Regions from separate parts of the Bacillus nitratireducens genome, predicted to be linked through region 4. Evidence: riboswitches for the same ligand, from Rfam matches in the RefSeq annotation. Region 4 holds a riboswitch; each other region holds the start of a gene.
What was found. A riboswitch is a leader RNA that binds a small molecule or an ion and turns the genes downstream of it on or off. The one in region 4 is predicted to bind S-adenosylmethionine.

Region 1 (4,092 bases), on a different contig from region 4:
TGAATGATTTTTCAGCGATATCATATAGGAATGGGCAAGTAGAACAATGTGAAAAGCAAGAAGTAATTTTAAGTGCAGAACATATATCTTTTCAATATGAGAAAAATAGTCCACTTATTTTACGAGATTTAACAGTAAACATCGAAAAAGGAAAATGGACAGCTCTAGTTGGGAAAAACGGAACTGGGAAGTCTACACTGTTAACGATTTTAGCAGGATTGCAAAAAGCTAGAAGAGGTAAGGTAAAGTGGAATGGAAAAGTGATACATAAAATTGATTCGAAAGAACGATTTAAAAGTATCGGGTATGTATCACAGCATCCGTATTATCATTTTACATTTGATACAGTGTGGGAAGAAGTGTATGAACGTGCGCGTGAATTATATGGCGAAGAGGGAAAAGTAATAGCAGAAGAAATGTTGGAAAAGTTCTGGTTACATTCGCTTAAAGAGCGCCATCCACATGATTGTAGCGGCGGGGAGCAACAACTACTTGCATTATGTACAACGTTATTATCAAAGCCAACTTTATTATTACTCGATGAGCCGACAAAGGGGCTAGATCCATGGAAAAAGGAAAGAGTAGGAGAGCTGTTTAAACAGTTGCAAAAAGAAGGTACAACAATTGTAATGGCAACGCACGATATTGAGTTTGCAGCAAAATATGTAGATCAATGCATGATGTTATTTGATGGGAAAGTTATTATGAATGATGCACCGAAAGAGTTCTTTAGTGGTAACTTCTTTTATACAACATCTATTAATCGATTCATCCGTAAAGAGTTACCGTTTGCATTAACGTGGGAGGATGTGTACGAAGCGTGTCCAAACGATATGTTGCATTTATAATTTGTATTTTTACAGTAATAATAGGCACATTACTCTTTACTACACTTATCATGGATGGATATTACATGTTAAGTAGTTTGTTTTTATTAGCTGTTATTATGTTACCTTTCTACGTCCGTTTTGAAAGGAAGGCGTTTGTTTCACGTGAAATTGTTATCGTTGCTGTGTTAGCGGCAATTGCAGCGGTTAGCCGGGTGCCATTTTCGATATTACCGAGTGTACAACCGACTTCTTTTGTTATTATCGTTTCTGCAATTGTGTTTGGGAGCGAAACTGGTTTTATGATTGGGGCAACGGCAGCTATCGTGTCTAACATCTTTTTAGGTCAAGGTCCGTGGACGCCGTGGCAAATGTTCTCTTGGGGCATGATCGGTTTTATAGCAGGATTACTCCGAAATACATTTTTGATGAAAAAACTATGGGGAAGATTGTTGTACGGATTCGTCGTTGGATTTCTATTTGGATGGATTATGAATTTTTGGGGTCTTCTCGGTTTTATACAGGAGGCAACGTGGGAAACTGTCATTGCGTACTATGCCGCAAGTTTTTCATTCGATCTAAGTCATGCGATATCGAATGTTATTTTCCTTCTGCTATTTAGTACGTCATGGATTACGATCCTCACAAGATTTAAAAAGAAATACGGTATATTAGATGAGCATAACGTGACATAGAAAAGCATACTCATATAAGGTAGGGTCGCGACTTACATATTCGTTTGCCTCTTTCATGCTTCTTACATATTGTAAGGAGCATTTTTTTATTGTAAAAGTGTCAAAGAATAGATGTAATATATCTTCGTTTTCATATGATGTTATTTGTATAATAGTAGGTGAGAATTCTTTTCAAGAGGGAGGTGTATAGTTAATGAAGTTAGTTATTCCGAAGCAGCATGGAGCATGGGCCATGCTTGTTATACCATTTCTATTAAGTGTCATACTTGGGAAACCTACTATTTATCATATCCCGCTGTTTTTAGCCTGGTTCTTTATCTATCTCGCTACGTATCCATTTCTCATGTACATAAGGCAAAGACGAAAAAAAGAGTTTTTACACGCTGCAATTGTTTATTCTATCACTGCATTTGTATTTGGGATGATTTCTTTATTATATGAATGGCGAATTCTTTTATTCGCAGTATTAATGATTCCATTGTTTATTGTAAATATGTATTACGCTCGTCAAAAAAATGAACGAGCATTACTAAATGATATTTGTGCGATTATGGTGTTTTGTATAGGTGGTTTAATCAGTTATTATTTTTCAATGAAGCAAATCGATAAAACAGCAGTATTCATTGCGCTTATTTCATTTTTGTATTTTTTAGGAAGTACGTTTTATGTGAAAACAATGATTCGTGAGAAAAATAATCCAAAGTATCGTCTCATATCTTGGGGGTATCATATTGTATTGACGGCAATTGTATTTGCTATCAATCCATGGTGTTCTCTTATATTCGTACCAAGTGTCATTCGAGCAATTATATTGTATGGCAAAAAAATTTCTATATTAAAAGTAGGGGTTTTAGAAATTGTTAATTCTGTATATTTTTTAATCATAACGGCAATAATAATGAAGTATGCCATTTGAAAAAACTTCCCATCTATTGATGGGAAGTTTTCAATCTTGTTCTAAAATGTGAACGGTATAATCACATCTTTGCAATGCTTGCTCTACGGCGTAAAGGGATTGTTCAATACGTGCGCGATTAAAATCTTTTTCAACTGTTTGTAGTGCTTCTTCTAAACAATTTTTTGCTTCTTTTAATGATTGAAAAGAATCTTGTACATATCCGCGGGCATTTTGATACATTTCATAGTCCTCCTTTTTTACTCATATACATGTAGTATGAACGCTGAGGAGAAAAATATAATTTGTTATATTTATTTGACAATTAAAATGAAATTACGTATAGTTTATTATAAAGTGAATATTTTCTTATCCAGAGAGGTGGAGGGACTGGCCCGATGAAACCCAGCAACCGCGATGCAGGTGCTAATTCCAGCAGAACATTTTTGTTCTGGGAGATAAGACGAAGATATACGTAACTTCTTCTTATCGGAGAGGTTTTTTTGTTGCAAAAAAACCGATTACGAAAACATATAATAAGAAGAAAGGGGTTGCGAAGTACTGTGACACTCGAAAAATACGTAAAACTGCGTAGTACAGTTTATGAATATATGATAGAGCAAGATAAGCCAATATCATTGTTAGATATTCAAGAACATATCGTTTCGCATCATGAAGGAAAATTCACGAAAAAAATGTTACATCAATTTTATTTATCGAGATTATTAGATGAACTCAAACTGGATGGGAAAATTACTTTAGCTGATGATGAATATCGCTTTACTGAAAAAGGGGTATTTTATAAAGCGGGAAAAGGGAGCTAGGCTCTCTTTTTTTCTTGAAATAACGAAGTATGTAGAGTAAAAGACTGCTAAAGCAGCCTGATACAAGGGAATGGTGTTGAGTGTGTAGTGTCAAAGATTGAATGTGCCTGAAAGAGGCACTTCATTATCGGCTGCAAATGAAAAGAGACACCTTCGCCGAATAGGTGTCAGTCGTTTTGTCATGTAGACTCGCTACTTGACAGTAATTAGAATAACATGCAGGGTTTTTGAAGTCAAAAGGGAATTAAAGGAAGGAGTGTTGTTATGTACGCTTACTTATTAAAAGATATAACGAAATGGATTCCAAAGTACATTATGGATAAAGGTTATGAATATTATGAAGCTGGACATGTAGAAGATGTTGAAATACAAGACAAGAAAGTAGTTGCTTTTGTTACTGGAAATGCGGGAAACTATGAAGTGATCATTGACCTTACTGATTTTACAAAAAGTAGCTGCGAGTGTCCGTATGAAAACTATTGTAAGCATATGGCGGCAGTTGTGTATGATATTCAAGGTGCTGGTGAGAGTACAGTAAAAGACCAACTGAAAGGCTTAGAAAAAGAAGAGTTACTAACAGTACTAAATCGTTTGTTACAAAGTTCGAAAAATGTCCAAATCGTAGAGAAGATGTTAAAGAAAGGGTAGATTTAACTGTAGAGGGGAGTTGCTTTGTAGTGAACGTACTAATTATATACGCTCACCCTAGTCCTTCAAGTTTTAATGCGGCGATTTTAGAGCATGTGCAAAAAGGACTTGGGGAAACAAATCATTCTGTTACGTTACTTGATTTATATAAAGAACAATTTGATCCAGTGCTTGTATTTAATGAAGAGAAAAAAAGACGGGAT
Region 2 (4,092 bases), on a different contig from region 4:
ATTGGGACTATTAAGGGAAGGTTGCTTGTAATAATAACAGTACGATTAATAAGAGAACATTGAATTGTAAGGAGTGAGAAATAAATGATGAATATTTTAATAGTTAATTTTCCTGCAGAGGGACATGTAAATCCTACATTAAGTTTAGTAAAGGCCTATACTGAAAGAGGTGATAACGTACACTATATTACAACGGAAAGCTTTAAGGAAAGGCTTGAAGTTTTGGGAGCTATTGTACATACTCATCCGGATTTATTAAAGGAGATTTCTATTGATAATGAAACTTCATATGGATTAAAATCTTTCTTTCATGTACATGTTCAAACTTCTTTATACATATTAGAAATTACGAAACGATTATGTAAAAGCATTAATTTTGATTTCGTAGTTTATGATATATTTGGTGCTGGAGAGTTAGTAAAGGAATATTTACAAGTTCCAGGCATAGTTTCCTCTCCTATATTTTTAATTCCACCAGTATTATTGGAAACCTTGCCTTTTCATCCAAATGCAGAAATACAATTCCAACCCGATGAACTCTCTGAAAAGTTACTGTATCAAATGGAACATGAATTTGGAGTAAAGCCCAAAAATAATCTTCAATTTATGCATAATAAGGGAGATATTAGTCTCGTGTATACAAGTCGTTATTTTCAACCTAATAGCGATTCGTTCGGAGAAAACAATATTTTTATTGGACCGAGTATTATAAAGCGCAAAACAAATGTAAAGTTTCCACTTGAATTGCTTTCAAAAAAGAAAGTTATTTATATTTCAATGGGAACACTTCTCGAAGGGCTCGAACCATTTTTTAATACTTGTATTGATGCTTTTTTAAATTTCGAAGGGATTGTAGTAATGGCGATCGGTGATAGAAATGATATTTCAAAAATTAAGCAATCGCCAGACAACTTTATTATAACCCCTTACGTACCTCAATCAGAAATATTAAGTGAAGCAGATGTTTTTATTACACATGGTGGAATGAATAGTGTGCACGATGCAATCCATTATAATGTCCCATTTGTGATAATACCGCATGATAAAGATCAACCTATGATAGCGCAAAGATTAACTGAGCTTGAGGCAGCACATAGATTATTGAAAGAGCATGTTAATGTGCAAACTTTAAAAAAGGCAGTAACAGATGTTCTTTCAAATGAAAAGTATAGACATGGCATTCGAAAATTGAATGAAAGTTTTTTAGAGTGTGGTGGTTCCAAAAGAGCCATTGCAGTCATTGATGCTCTTTTAAATAAATAGTTCGGACAATATAAAAGCATAGAGGCTCTACCTGTATGCTTTTATATTATTATCCAGCAAATTGTACAGCAGTATTTGCATGTAAAAAAGCAGTATCAAAAACAGGAACAGAAAGGTCATTTTTGGAAATAAGCAATGGTATTTCAGTACAGCCTAGTAATATTCCTTCCGCACCATTTTGAATTAATGAATTGGTAATTTGTATTAGTTTTTCTTTTGATGTTTCTGAAATAATTCCTCTACTTAATTCATTTAATATGACGTGATGGATAAAAGTTCTTTCTTCGTCATTTGGGATAATTGTCTCAATTTTATATTTTGCTAGTCGTGATGTATAAAAATCTTGTTCCATCGTTTGTTTCGTTCCTAATAATCCGATCCGTTTTATATTCTGTTCTACCATTTCTTTAGCACTTACATCACCGATATGAAGAAGTGGGATTGATATTGCTTGTTCTACTTCCTCAGCAAATAGATGTACAGTATTAGAACACATTAGTAAACATTCAGCTCCTGAGTTTTCTACCTTTTTTGCTACCGTGACTAATTCATTTTTCACTTCTTCATATTGATGGTTTTGCAATAATGTAGTTACCTCCCCAAAGTCCATGCTATATAAAACAAGCTTCGCATTTTGATTATATTTAGAGAGAGTAAGTGTATTAATATGTTTATAGTACAATGATGTTGATTCCCAACTTAGTCCGCCAATTAAGCCAATTACTTTCATCATGCATTCCTCCCGTAACAATTTTGAATTCATTATTTCACAATTCCGATAAGAATACAATGATTTAAATGAACTATTTATCGAAAAATAAAAATAGTAAGAAAAGTATTGAAATTATTTGTTGTTAGTGCCATAATACAGATTACAAATACATACTTATCCAGAGAGGTAGAGGGAACGGCCCTATGAAACCTCAGCAACCCCTATGTAATTACATAGGAAGGTGCTAATTCCGCAGAGGACACTATGTGTTTTTTGAAAGATAAGGGGATTCTTGTACGTGAAAGAAAATGACCTCTTATTTAAGAGGTCATTTTTTGTTGTATAGAAAGGAAGTGTCGATGCATAATTCATTTTCAAAATAAATATAGAGTATTAAAAGTTGAATAATACGAGAGGGGAATTGTAATGAACAAATTAACGACAAAGCTAGTAGTAGCTATTGGAATTGGAGCAGCTTTATACGGGGTATTAGGGCTTTGGGGATTTTCTATCGCACCGAATACATTTATTAAACCCGCATTGGCTATTTTAACCGTTTTTGGAGCATTATTTGGCCCAGTAGCAGGACTTTTAATAGGACTCATCGGTCATTCCGTTACAGATACGATCGCTGGTTGGGGTATTTGGTGGGGATGGGTTATTAGTTCAGGTATTATTGGTTTTGCAATGGGACTCATACAAAAAAGAGTTGGTTTTAGTGTAAAACATGGAACGTATAATAACCGTGATATTTCTTATTTTGCAATTACAGGGTTAATCGGTATTGTCATTGCTATTATATTTGCTGGGGCATTCGATATTATTGTGATGGGAGAACCGTTTGACAAAATAGTTATACAAGTACTAGGCGCAACAATTGCAGACGTTATCGTATTTTTAGTTCTTGGCTTACCAATCACGATCGGCTTAGCGAAATCAAATAAGAAACATACACATTTAAAAATTGAAAAGTAGGGATGAATACATGCAACCAATTATTTCTTTTGAACAATTTACCTTTCAATATAGGCATGCCACGCAGCCTACTTTAAAAAATATTACATTTCAAATATATCCTGGGGAAAAGGTACTTATCGCTGGACGAAGTGGTTCAGGTAAGTCAACATTAGCTCATTGTATAAATGGACTAATCCCATTTTCTTACGAAGGGATAAGTACCGGTAACATTTTAATAGCTGGAAAGGATCCGAGAAAAGGTAGTGTTTTTGAACAGAGTAAACACGTAGGGACAATATTACAAGATCAAGATTCACAATTTATAGGCCTTACTGTCGAAGAGGATGTAGCATTTGCATTAGAAAACGATTGTGTAAATCAAATAGAAATGAGAAAGATTGTTACGGATTCTTTAAAAAAGGTAAGCATGCAGGACTTTCATACACAAAGTCCGCATGAATTATCAGGAGGTCAAAAACAGACAGTCTCTCTTGCAGGTCTGCTAACGACAAATGCAGGTATATTATTATTTGATGAACCGTTAGCTAATTTGGATCCTGCATGTAGTTTGAATACAATAGAACTCATTAAAGATATAAATGAGAAATATAATAAAACAATTGTAATTATTGAACATCGAATAGAAGAAATTTTAAACCTTGATTTAGATAAAATTATTTTAATAGATGAGGGAGAAGTTATTGCCATTGGTTCACCAGATAGTATTTTAAATTCTAATATATTACCAAATATCGGACTAAGAGAACCTATTTATATAGAGGCGCTAAAGAAATTAAATTTTGACAGTAACAATGTTAGGGCATTTCCAATTAAAAATCTTCGTAATGAAGACGTTCATAGCCTATTAAAGAACTGGATGCAGAAGCAAGATTCATCAAAAAACAAATATATTAAAAAAGCCTTATGCAAGATAGAAAATTTATCTTATACGTACAATAACAAACATACAGCCTTAGAAGATATCAACCTTTCAATAGGAGAGGGAGAAATAATAGCGTTATTGGGTCATAATGGAGCAGGGAAATCGACATTAGCTCATACTCTTATAGGAATAAATAAAACAAAGAATGGGAGAATAACATTTGATGGAGAAAATATAAATTCTTGGTCTATTCGTAAACGCGGGGAAATTATTTCTT
Region 3 (4,092 bases), on a different contig from region 4:
TCAAACTTTTTGAAGTTTGCTTTGAATTCGTTTGCAAGCTCAATTGCTTTCACTTTGTAAGCATCTTTATCAGCCCAAGTTTGTTCAGGCATCAATACTTCGTCAGGTACACCTGGTACGTGAAGTGGAACTTCAAGACCGAAGATGTCGTGTTTCGCAGTTTCAGCTTTTGCAAGTTCGCCGCTTAATGCTGCTTGAATCATTGCGCGAGTATAACCTAAGTTCATACGTTTACCAACGCCGTATTCGCCACCAGTCCAGCCAGTGTTTACTAAGAATACTTTCGCATCATGTTTCTCGATTTTTTCACCAAGCATTTCAGCATAGCGAGATGCATCAAGTGGTAAGAACGGTGAACCAAAGCAAGTTGAGAATGTAGCTTGCGGAGATGTAACGCCGCGCTCTGTTCCTGCTAGTTTGCTAGTGTAACCGCTTAAGAAATGGTACATAGCTTGCTCTTTTGATAACTTACTGATTGGAGGCAATACGCCAGATGCATCAGCAGTTAAGAAAATAATTGTATTTGGATGTCCTGCAACACTTGGTAGTACGATATTGTCAATCGCATGCATAGGGTATGCAGCACGTGTATTTTCTGTTAAAGTAGTATCGTTATAGTCAGCGATGCGTGTTTGACCATCAATGACAACGTTTTCTAAAACTGAACCGAATTTGATTGCATCGAAGATTTGTGGTTCTTTCTCATGAGAAAGGTTTACACATTTCGCGTAGCAACCGCCTTCAATATTGAATACGCCGTTATCAGACCAACCGTGCTCATCATCACCGATTAATTTACGGTTTGGATCAGCGGATAATGTTGTTTTACCTGTTCCAGATAAACCGAAGAATAGTGCTACGTCGCCTTCTTCACCTACGTTTGCAGAGCAATGCATAGAAAGAATGTCTTGTTCTGGTAGTAAGAAGTTCATAATAGAGAAGATTGATTTTTTCATTTCTCCAGCGTATTCTGTACCACCAATTAGTACGATACGTTTTTCGAATGAAACCATAATGAATGCTTCAGAGTTTGTACCGTCAATTACTGGATCTGCTTTAAAGTTCGGTGCAGAAACAATTGTAAACTCTGATTCATGAGTTGTTAATTCTTCTTCAGTTGGACGAATAAATAATTGATGTACGAACAAATTATGCCATGCGTATTCGTTAACAACTTGAATTGGTAGGCGATAGTTGCGGTCAGCGCCAGCAAATCCTTTGAAGACGAATAACTCTTCTTTTTCTTTTAAGTATTCTAAAACTTTTGTATATAATTTATTAAAATGTTCTTCAGAAATCGGTTGGTTCACAGCTCCCCAAGCAATTTTGTCGGCAACCGATGCTTCCTTCACAATAAATTTATCTTTAGGAGAACGTCCTGTGTATTTTCCTGTTGAAGCAGAAACGGCACCAGTAGAAGTTAATTTCCCTTCATTTCGCATTAATACTTTTTCCACTAATTGCGGAACACTTAGTTGAATCTGTGCATTGCTTCCGTTCAATAATTCATGTAAACCAATTTGGACATTCACAGTACTCATATTTATATACCATCCTTTTCATTTAATGAAATATTTCTCGTAATCCCCATCAAGAGTATAACACAATTATATAAATAATGTATACTATTTATTTATTTTTGTTTGTGTGAATGTATTAGTTCCTTATTAATATTTCATTCTATACGTATTGAGAAAAACTTTCAGGAAAATGTGAATATTAATTGACAAATGAATATCATTTCTTTAGTATAGGTTGGGACGGATACTCTCTTATCCCGAGCTGGCGGAGGGACAGGCCCGATGAAGCCCAGCAACCTCACTTGTAGTGGTAAATACAGGTGAATAGGTGCTAAAACCTGTGCGAGGCTAATGGTCTCGAACGATAAGAGCAAAGGGCAAAAAGCAGTATGCAAGTAGCAAATTAAACCTTTCCTCTATATTAAGTAGGAAAGGTTTTTCTGTATGCTTGTGTGGGAGAATAAATGTATGTCGCAGTTTGTGGCAAATTAAGGATGAGTTCCGTACAATATATACAATTACTGTAGGGAGGTTTACCACATGACAAAAAAACGTCATCTGTTCACATCTGAGTCTGTAACTGAAGGACATCCAGATAAAATTTGTGACCAAATTTCTGATTCAATTTTAGATGCGATCTTATCAAAAGACGCAAATGCACGTGTAGCTTGTGAAACAACTGTAACAACTGGTTTAGTATTGGTAGCGGGGGAAATTACGACTTCTACTTACGTAGACATTCCGAAAATCGTTCGTGAAACAATTCAAGGCATTGGTTACACACGTGCAAAATACGGATTCGATGCAGAAACTTGTGCAGTTTTAACATCTATCGATGAGCAATCTGCTGACATCGCTATGGGTGTTGACCAAGCGCTAGAAGCACGCGAAGGTCAAATGACTGACGCTGAGATTGAGGCAATTGGTGCAGGAGACCAAGGTTTAATGTTTGGTTTTGCATGTAATGAAACACAAGAATTAATGCCACTTCCAATCTCGCTTGCTCACAAATTAGCTCGTCGTTTAACTGAAGTACGTAAAGATGACACATTATCATACTTACGTCCGGATGGAAAAACGCAAGTTACAGTTGAGTATGATGAAAATGGTAAACCTGTACGTGTAGATACAATTGTAATTTCTACACAGCATCATCCAGATGTTACATGGGAAGAAATCGATCGCGATTTAAAAGAGCATGTAATTAAAGCTGTAGTTCCAGCAGAATTAATGGATGGAGAAACGAAATTCTTCATTAACCCAACTGGCCGCTTCGTAATCGGTGGACCACAAGGTGATGCTGGTTTAACAGGACGTAAAATCATCGTTGATACTTACGGTGGATACGCTCGCCACGGTGGCGGTGCATTCTCTGGTAAAGATGCAACGAAAGTTGACCGTTCAGCAGCATATGCAGCTCGTTATGTTGCGAAAAATATCGTAGCAGCTGGTCTTGCTGACAAAGCAGAAGTACAACTTGCATACGCAATCGGCGTAGCGCAACCAGTATCAATTTCAGTTGATACATTTGGCACTGGTAAAGTATCTGAAGACGTACTAGTAGAACTAGTTCGTAACAACTTCGATCTTCGCCCAGCTGGTATTATTAAAATGCTAGACTTACGTCGCCCAATTTACAAACAAACAGCAGCTTACGGCCACTTCGGACGTACTGATGTAGATCTTACATGGGAACGTACAGACAAAGCAGCTACTTTAAAAGAGCAAGCTGGTCTATAATATATGAAAAAAAGCTTTGCGCTGTGTGCGCAAAGCTTTTTTTATTTGGTTTTATTTGCTATTTGGATGCAGGAACTGCAATAAACTTCGCCGTCTAGCTCAATATATTTTCTCATGTTTGTCATACCACTTGCCGGAAATGGCATATGAATCCATGCTTTTTCATACGTTTGTATTTCCTTTTCGCATGATTTGCAAAGGGGAGGTTTCTTACGGAACATAGACGGTCACCCTTTCAGTTGATGCGCTTTTCCTGCGCAAAAAGCACTGCTCAGTAAAAATAGCGTTGCGAATATAATACTCACTAATGTAGCGTATGGAATCGCGCCTTTTAAGGAAAATCCGACAGTGATGGAAGCAACAAATAAGAGGATGAATGTTGTTGTTAATTTTTTATAAAGTTCCATAGTATGTGAACCTCCGAATTGTTTTGTATTGTAAATTTTAAAACTAAGCTTAAACCTATTATGTAGAGAACATAAGAAGAGATAAATAGTAGCTAATGATGTGAAAGCTAGGAGTATAAGAAATGGAAATAGTATGCCTATTTAAATTCCTTTTTGTGGGTGTTCATACTTATATTGTATCATGACGTATCGGTGGCTTCATACAGAATTGTGTAAAGGTATGTATGATAAAATGAAGAAAAGCTTTTAAGAAAGGAAAGATGAAAAATGAGTGTAACTGAACATAAAAAACAAGCGCCAAAAGAAGTGCGCTGCAAGATCGTGACGATTTCTGATACACGTACAGAAGAGACGGATAAGAGCGGACAACTATTACATGAATTATTAAAAGAAGCGGGTCATACAGTGACCTCTTATGAAATTGT
Region 4 (4,092 bases):
CCAACAACTAGTTTCTTTTCATCTTTATCTTTCCCGCCACAAGCAGCTAGCCCAAAAATTGAAGTTGTAATAAGTGCTGTAAGTAATAATTTTTTCATTTGAAATATCCCCCTGTTTTCATTATCTTTTATCTATTCGAGTCGTTAAACTATCACCAATCCACTGAATGAAAAATACAACTAGTAATACACAAATTGTCGCAACGATTGTTACATCGTTATTTCCTCTCTGGAACCCCTCTAGATAAGCAAGTGTTCCAAGGCCACCAGCACCAACAACTCCTGCCATTGCTGTATAGCCTACTAAAGCAATTGTTGTAACCGTAATACCAGATACTAACGCTGGTAACGATTCTGGAATTAACACCTTCAAAATAATTGTGCTTGTTTTTGCTCCCATCGCTTTTGAAGCTTCAATTACACCTTTATCAATCTCGCGAAGCGCGATTTCAACCATTCTCGCGTAAAACGGTGCTGCACCAATAATTAAAGCTGGCAGCGCTGCACTCGCTCCGAGTATTGTTCCAAGAAGAATCTTTGTGAACGGGATTAATAAAATAATTAAAATGATGAACGGTATCGAACGGAAAATGTTTACGAACGCTCCAATCACCGTATTAATTGCTTTGTTTTCCCATAAATTATCTTTCGCTGTCATAAAGAGTAATAGTCCTAAAATAAGTCCTAAAACAAATGTGGCAAGCGCTGCGATTGCCGTCATATATAACGTTTCACCAGTTGCTTCTAACATTTGATTCCAATCAATATTTGCGATTAACTTATCCATGTGCAATCACCTCCAGCTCTACTTGATCTTGATGAATTCCTTCTATCGCGTGCTGGATCGCTGTTTCCTCACCATTTAAATGAACAACTAAACTTCCGTAAGAACCATTATTCGTTTGTGCGATGTTTCCTTGCAAAATGCTAACTTCTATATCGCTGCGTTGCATTAATCTTTGAAGTACTGGTCTTTCTACAGCCTCACCGACAAACTGCAAGCGAATTACTTTTCCATCTGGATACTTTTCTATTAAGCTTTCAATCGTTTCATTCGTATCTTCAGAATCAGTTAATTGCTGTACGAAGCGTTTTGTAATGTCCTGCTTTGGATTACGGAATACGTCAAGTACTGGACCTGTTTCTACGATTTTCCCTTTCTCCATTACAGCAACTCGATTACAAATCTTCCGAATCACGTGCATCTCATGTGTAATTAATACAATTGTTAAGTTGAGGCGCTTATTAATGTCTAATAATAAATCTAAAATTTGATCCGTCGTTTCTGGATCAAGAGCTGACGTTGCTTCGTCACATAAAAGTACTTGTGGATTATTTGCTAACGCTCTTGCAATCCCAACGCGCTGCTTTTGTCCACCACTTAACTGAGATGGATACGCGTCTCCTCTTCCTTCTAATCCAACGAGATGAATTAACTCATCAACACGTTTTCTTCTCTTCGCCTTATCCACACCCGCAATTTCGAGTGGGAATTCGATATTTTCGCGTACAGTTCGTGACCAAAGTAAGTTGAAGTGCTGAAAAATCATTCCGATTTCTTGTCTTGCCTTACGAAGTTCACTTCCTGTAATTGCTGAAATTACACGATTTGCGATTGTAATTTGACCAGACGTTGGTTTCTCTAACTGATTAAACAATCTAATTAAAGAGCTTTTCCCAGCGCCACTATATCCGATAACACCAAATATTTCGCCTTTCTCTATTTGTAAGTTGGCGTTATCTACAGCAGTGACATCACCGCTTTTTGCCTTATATATTTTCTTTACATTTTCTAATAAGATCATGATGTTCACCCCTTTTTTGTTTAAAAAGCGTAAGCGGCTCGTTTAGAATGTGAAGTGGATGGAGCTTCTGACGTAGAGGCGCCTTTTGCCTCATAGGAAGAAGCGAAGCCATCGAACATTCTAGCCGCTGGAGCTAGATTTCATAAAACTTTGGATAGACTCCGCAATTTTTTTATTTTTGATGCGTGTAGTCCATCGGTATAACTCCTCTTATTATTTGAATGTCCTCCACATTCAAACAACAAAAAAACCTTTCCGCTTTTAGAGAAGCAGAAAGGTTTATATGCGTATATAACAACATTATCCCTCTCTCTCATCTCTCAAAGCATTTGCTTTGCAGGAATTGGCACCATTTCAACATAAGTTGACGGTTGCCGGGCTTCACAGGGCACAGTCCCTCCACCTCTCTTGATAAGAGAAATCAGATTAAATTTTCGTCTGATTTGTAATTTATGAAATTGTCTATATTTTATGAATTGAATTGTATCAATATCCATACGCCATGTCAACAGAAATTTTCGCAAAAAAAGAAACTTCAGACTTTTAAGCACCCACTGACATCGGCTTACATATATGAAACATTGATTCAATTAACAACATCGTTCGATACGTTCCCGAATATTGCACACGCCCATCGCTCATTAACGTCTGTAACCTTATATTTCCACTCACCAAACGTTTTACATCCTCTTCCCCTAAACACACGATTTGTTCTGTTCCTCTTTCCTCTTTCAAAAGTTCAATATAATCCCTTGAAATTTGTAATGAACAGCATTCATCTCCAAAACGAAAATTAACAGTTCTTTCTCCTTGTCTTAAAAGCGGTTCTAAATGATATTGACCATTAGCGTAATTTACAAATGATTGTAGCAAAGAATATAATTTCACCCTAAATCACATCCTTCATATCACTTTCTATTACACATACCATTCCCTCTCACTAAAGAGCAATCCTGTAATTTTCGCTCGACAAATACTGTAACCACCCTGCATCTCGACATATTTCCCAAGAAATATGTCGAGGCGGCAAAAACTTTGCCGCCTACTTTAATTCCGTATATAAATATTCAACCGAATGAAATGCATATATCTTCTTCATCAGTGTCCCATTTTCAAAAATAAGTAAACACGGCACACTTTCGATTCCATACTCTTTCGCTAAATGCGGAGCATAATTTAAATCTAACATTCCAATTTTCAAATCTTCAATCGTCATCTCGACAACCGTTAACATCTTTTTTGCTAATTGGCATGTTCCACACATTGGAGTATATACATATAACACTGTTTTTTCTTCGTTCTCTATTAGGGCTGTAGCTTCGGCTCCTGTCCAATCAATCACTTCTATCATTCCTTACCGTAAATATTCTGTATAAACGTCAATGTCAGCTCCCCATAATACATTTGCTAAGTGTGAAGATGGCGCAGTTGCCACTTCTCGGTACGAGCGATCAATATAAATATGCTCTGCTTGCGGAAATTCTTTTCGAAATTGTTTCCTTAACTTTTCTCCAGCATCATCAGCATCCACTAGCACATATACGTCCTTATCAAAAAATTGATCAATGAGCTCATCCATTTTCGACAAACCAATTGTACCATTTGTACAAACAATTTCCACCGGTTCACGAATAATAGATTCAATCTTTCTTCTATCTGATTTACCTTCTACAATAATGACTTTTTCCACATAAATCATATGTCATCACCCGATCACCATATACTATACAACCTTTAACTTAGTATATAGTATATTCGTTATTTTCATGTTGTTTCCTGTTTATTTTTGCAAAAGAAAAGCGCAAGCGGCTCGTTCAGATTGTGAGGGGGATGGAGCTTCTGACGTAAAGGCGCTTTTTGCCTTGTAGGAAGAAGCGAAGCCACTGAACAATCTAGCCGCTGGAGCTGGATCACAATAAAAAACAAAACCCGCTCAATCAACATGAAACATCTGCGAAAAAGTTTTTCAAAAATCTTCTCCTATATGATAATTAATATATATGTGCTTTCAAATTCATTATGTAACACAACATAAAAAAGGACAGCACAAAGGCTGTCCTTTAGTCGACTATAATTAGTCTTGGTTTGTCATTTCTGCATATTTTTCTGCAGTTAATAACTTCTCAACTTGGCTTGCATCAGAAAGTTCAACTTTAACCATCCATGCACCCTCGTATGGAGATTCGTTAACAAGTTCTGGTTGGTCACTTAATTCTTCGTTTACTGCTACAACTTTACCACTTACAGGTGCGTATAATTCAGAAACTGTTTTAACAGATTCTACGCTT

Region 1: it holds a riboswitch for S-adenosylmethionine, as region 4 does, so the genes downstream of both, Q3V31_RS10715 (hypothetical protein) here and Q3V31_RS21465 (methionine ABC transporter ATP-binding protein) in region 4, are expected to answer to the same signal.
Region 2: it holds a riboswitch for S-adenosylmethionine, as region 4 does, so the genes downstream of both, Q3V31_RS17630 (ECF-type riboflavin transporter substrate-binding protein) here and Q3V31_RS21465 (methionine ABC transporter ATP-binding protein) in region 4, are expected to answer to the same signal.
Region 3: it holds a riboswitch for S-adenosylmethionine, as region 4 does, so the genes downstream of both, metK (methionine adenosyltransferase) here and Q3V31_RS21465 (methionine ABC transporter ATP-binding protein) in region 4, are expected to answer to the same signal.

What each region holds. Positions count from the first base shown of each region.
Region 1 is NZ_JAUMJO010000002.1:862,499-866,590, forward strand. It holds gene Q3V31_RS10695 (ABC transporter ATP-binding protein) at 1-848, shown strand, start outside; gene Q3V31_RS10700 (ECF transporter S component) at 821-1,522, shown strand; gene Q3V31_RS10705 (YwiC-like family protein) at 1,716-2,438, shown strand; gene Q3V31_RS10710 (hypothetical protein) at 2,469-2,660, opposite strand; SAM riboswitch class I at 2,784-2,882, shown strand; gene Q3V31_RS10715 (hypothetical protein) at 2,921-3,241, shown strand; gene Q3V31_RS10720 (SWIM zinc finger family protein) at 3,506-3,889, shown strand; gene Q3V31_RS10725 (NAD(P)H-dependent oxidoreductase) at 3,919-4,092, shown strand, end outside.
Region 2 is NZ_JAUMJO010000004.1:394,269-398,360, forward strand. It holds gene Q3V31_RS17620 (macrolide family glycosyltransferase) at 85-1,263, shown strand; gene Q3V31_RS17625 (aspartate/glutamate racemase family protein) at 1,313-1,996, opposite strand; SAM riboswitch class I at 2,147-2,262, shown strand; gene Q3V31_RS17630 (ECF-type riboflavin transporter substrate-binding protein) at 2,402-2,950, shown strand; gene Q3V31_RS17635 (ABC transporter ATP-binding protein) at 2,961-4,092, shown strand, end outside.
Region 3 is NZ_JAUMJO010000003.1:115,306-119,397, forward strand. It holds gene pckA (phosphoenolpyruvate carboxykinase (ATP)) at 1-1,541, opposite strand, end outside; SAM riboswitch class I at 1,770-1,891, shown strand; gene metK (methionine adenosyltransferase) at 2,061-3,260, shown strand; gene Q3V31_RS12470 (hypothetical protein) at 3,302-3,481, opposite strand; gene Q3V31_RS12475 (hypothetical protein) at 3,488-3,667, opposite strand; gene Q3V31_RS12480 (MogA/MoaB family molybdenum cofactor biosynthesis protein) at 3,935-4,092, shown strand, end outside.
Region 4 is NZ_JAUMJO010000005.1:517,544-521,635, reverse strand. It holds gene metQ (methionine ABC transporter substrate-binding lipoprotein MetQ) at 1-98, opposite strand, end outside; gene Q3V31_RS21470 (methionine ABC transporter permease) at 121-786, opposite strand; gene Q3V31_RS21465 (methionine ABC transporter ATP-binding protein) at 779-1,804, opposite strand; SAM riboswitch class I at 2,115-2,222, opposite strand; gene Q3V31_RS21460 (hypothetical protein) at 2,348-2,692, opposite strand; gene Q3V31_RS21455 (thioredoxin family protein) at 2,847-3,155, opposite strand; gene Q3V31_RS21450 (toprim domain-containing protein) at 3,159-3,503, opposite strand; gene gcvH (glycine cleavage system protein GcvH) at 3,879-4,092, opposite strand, start outside.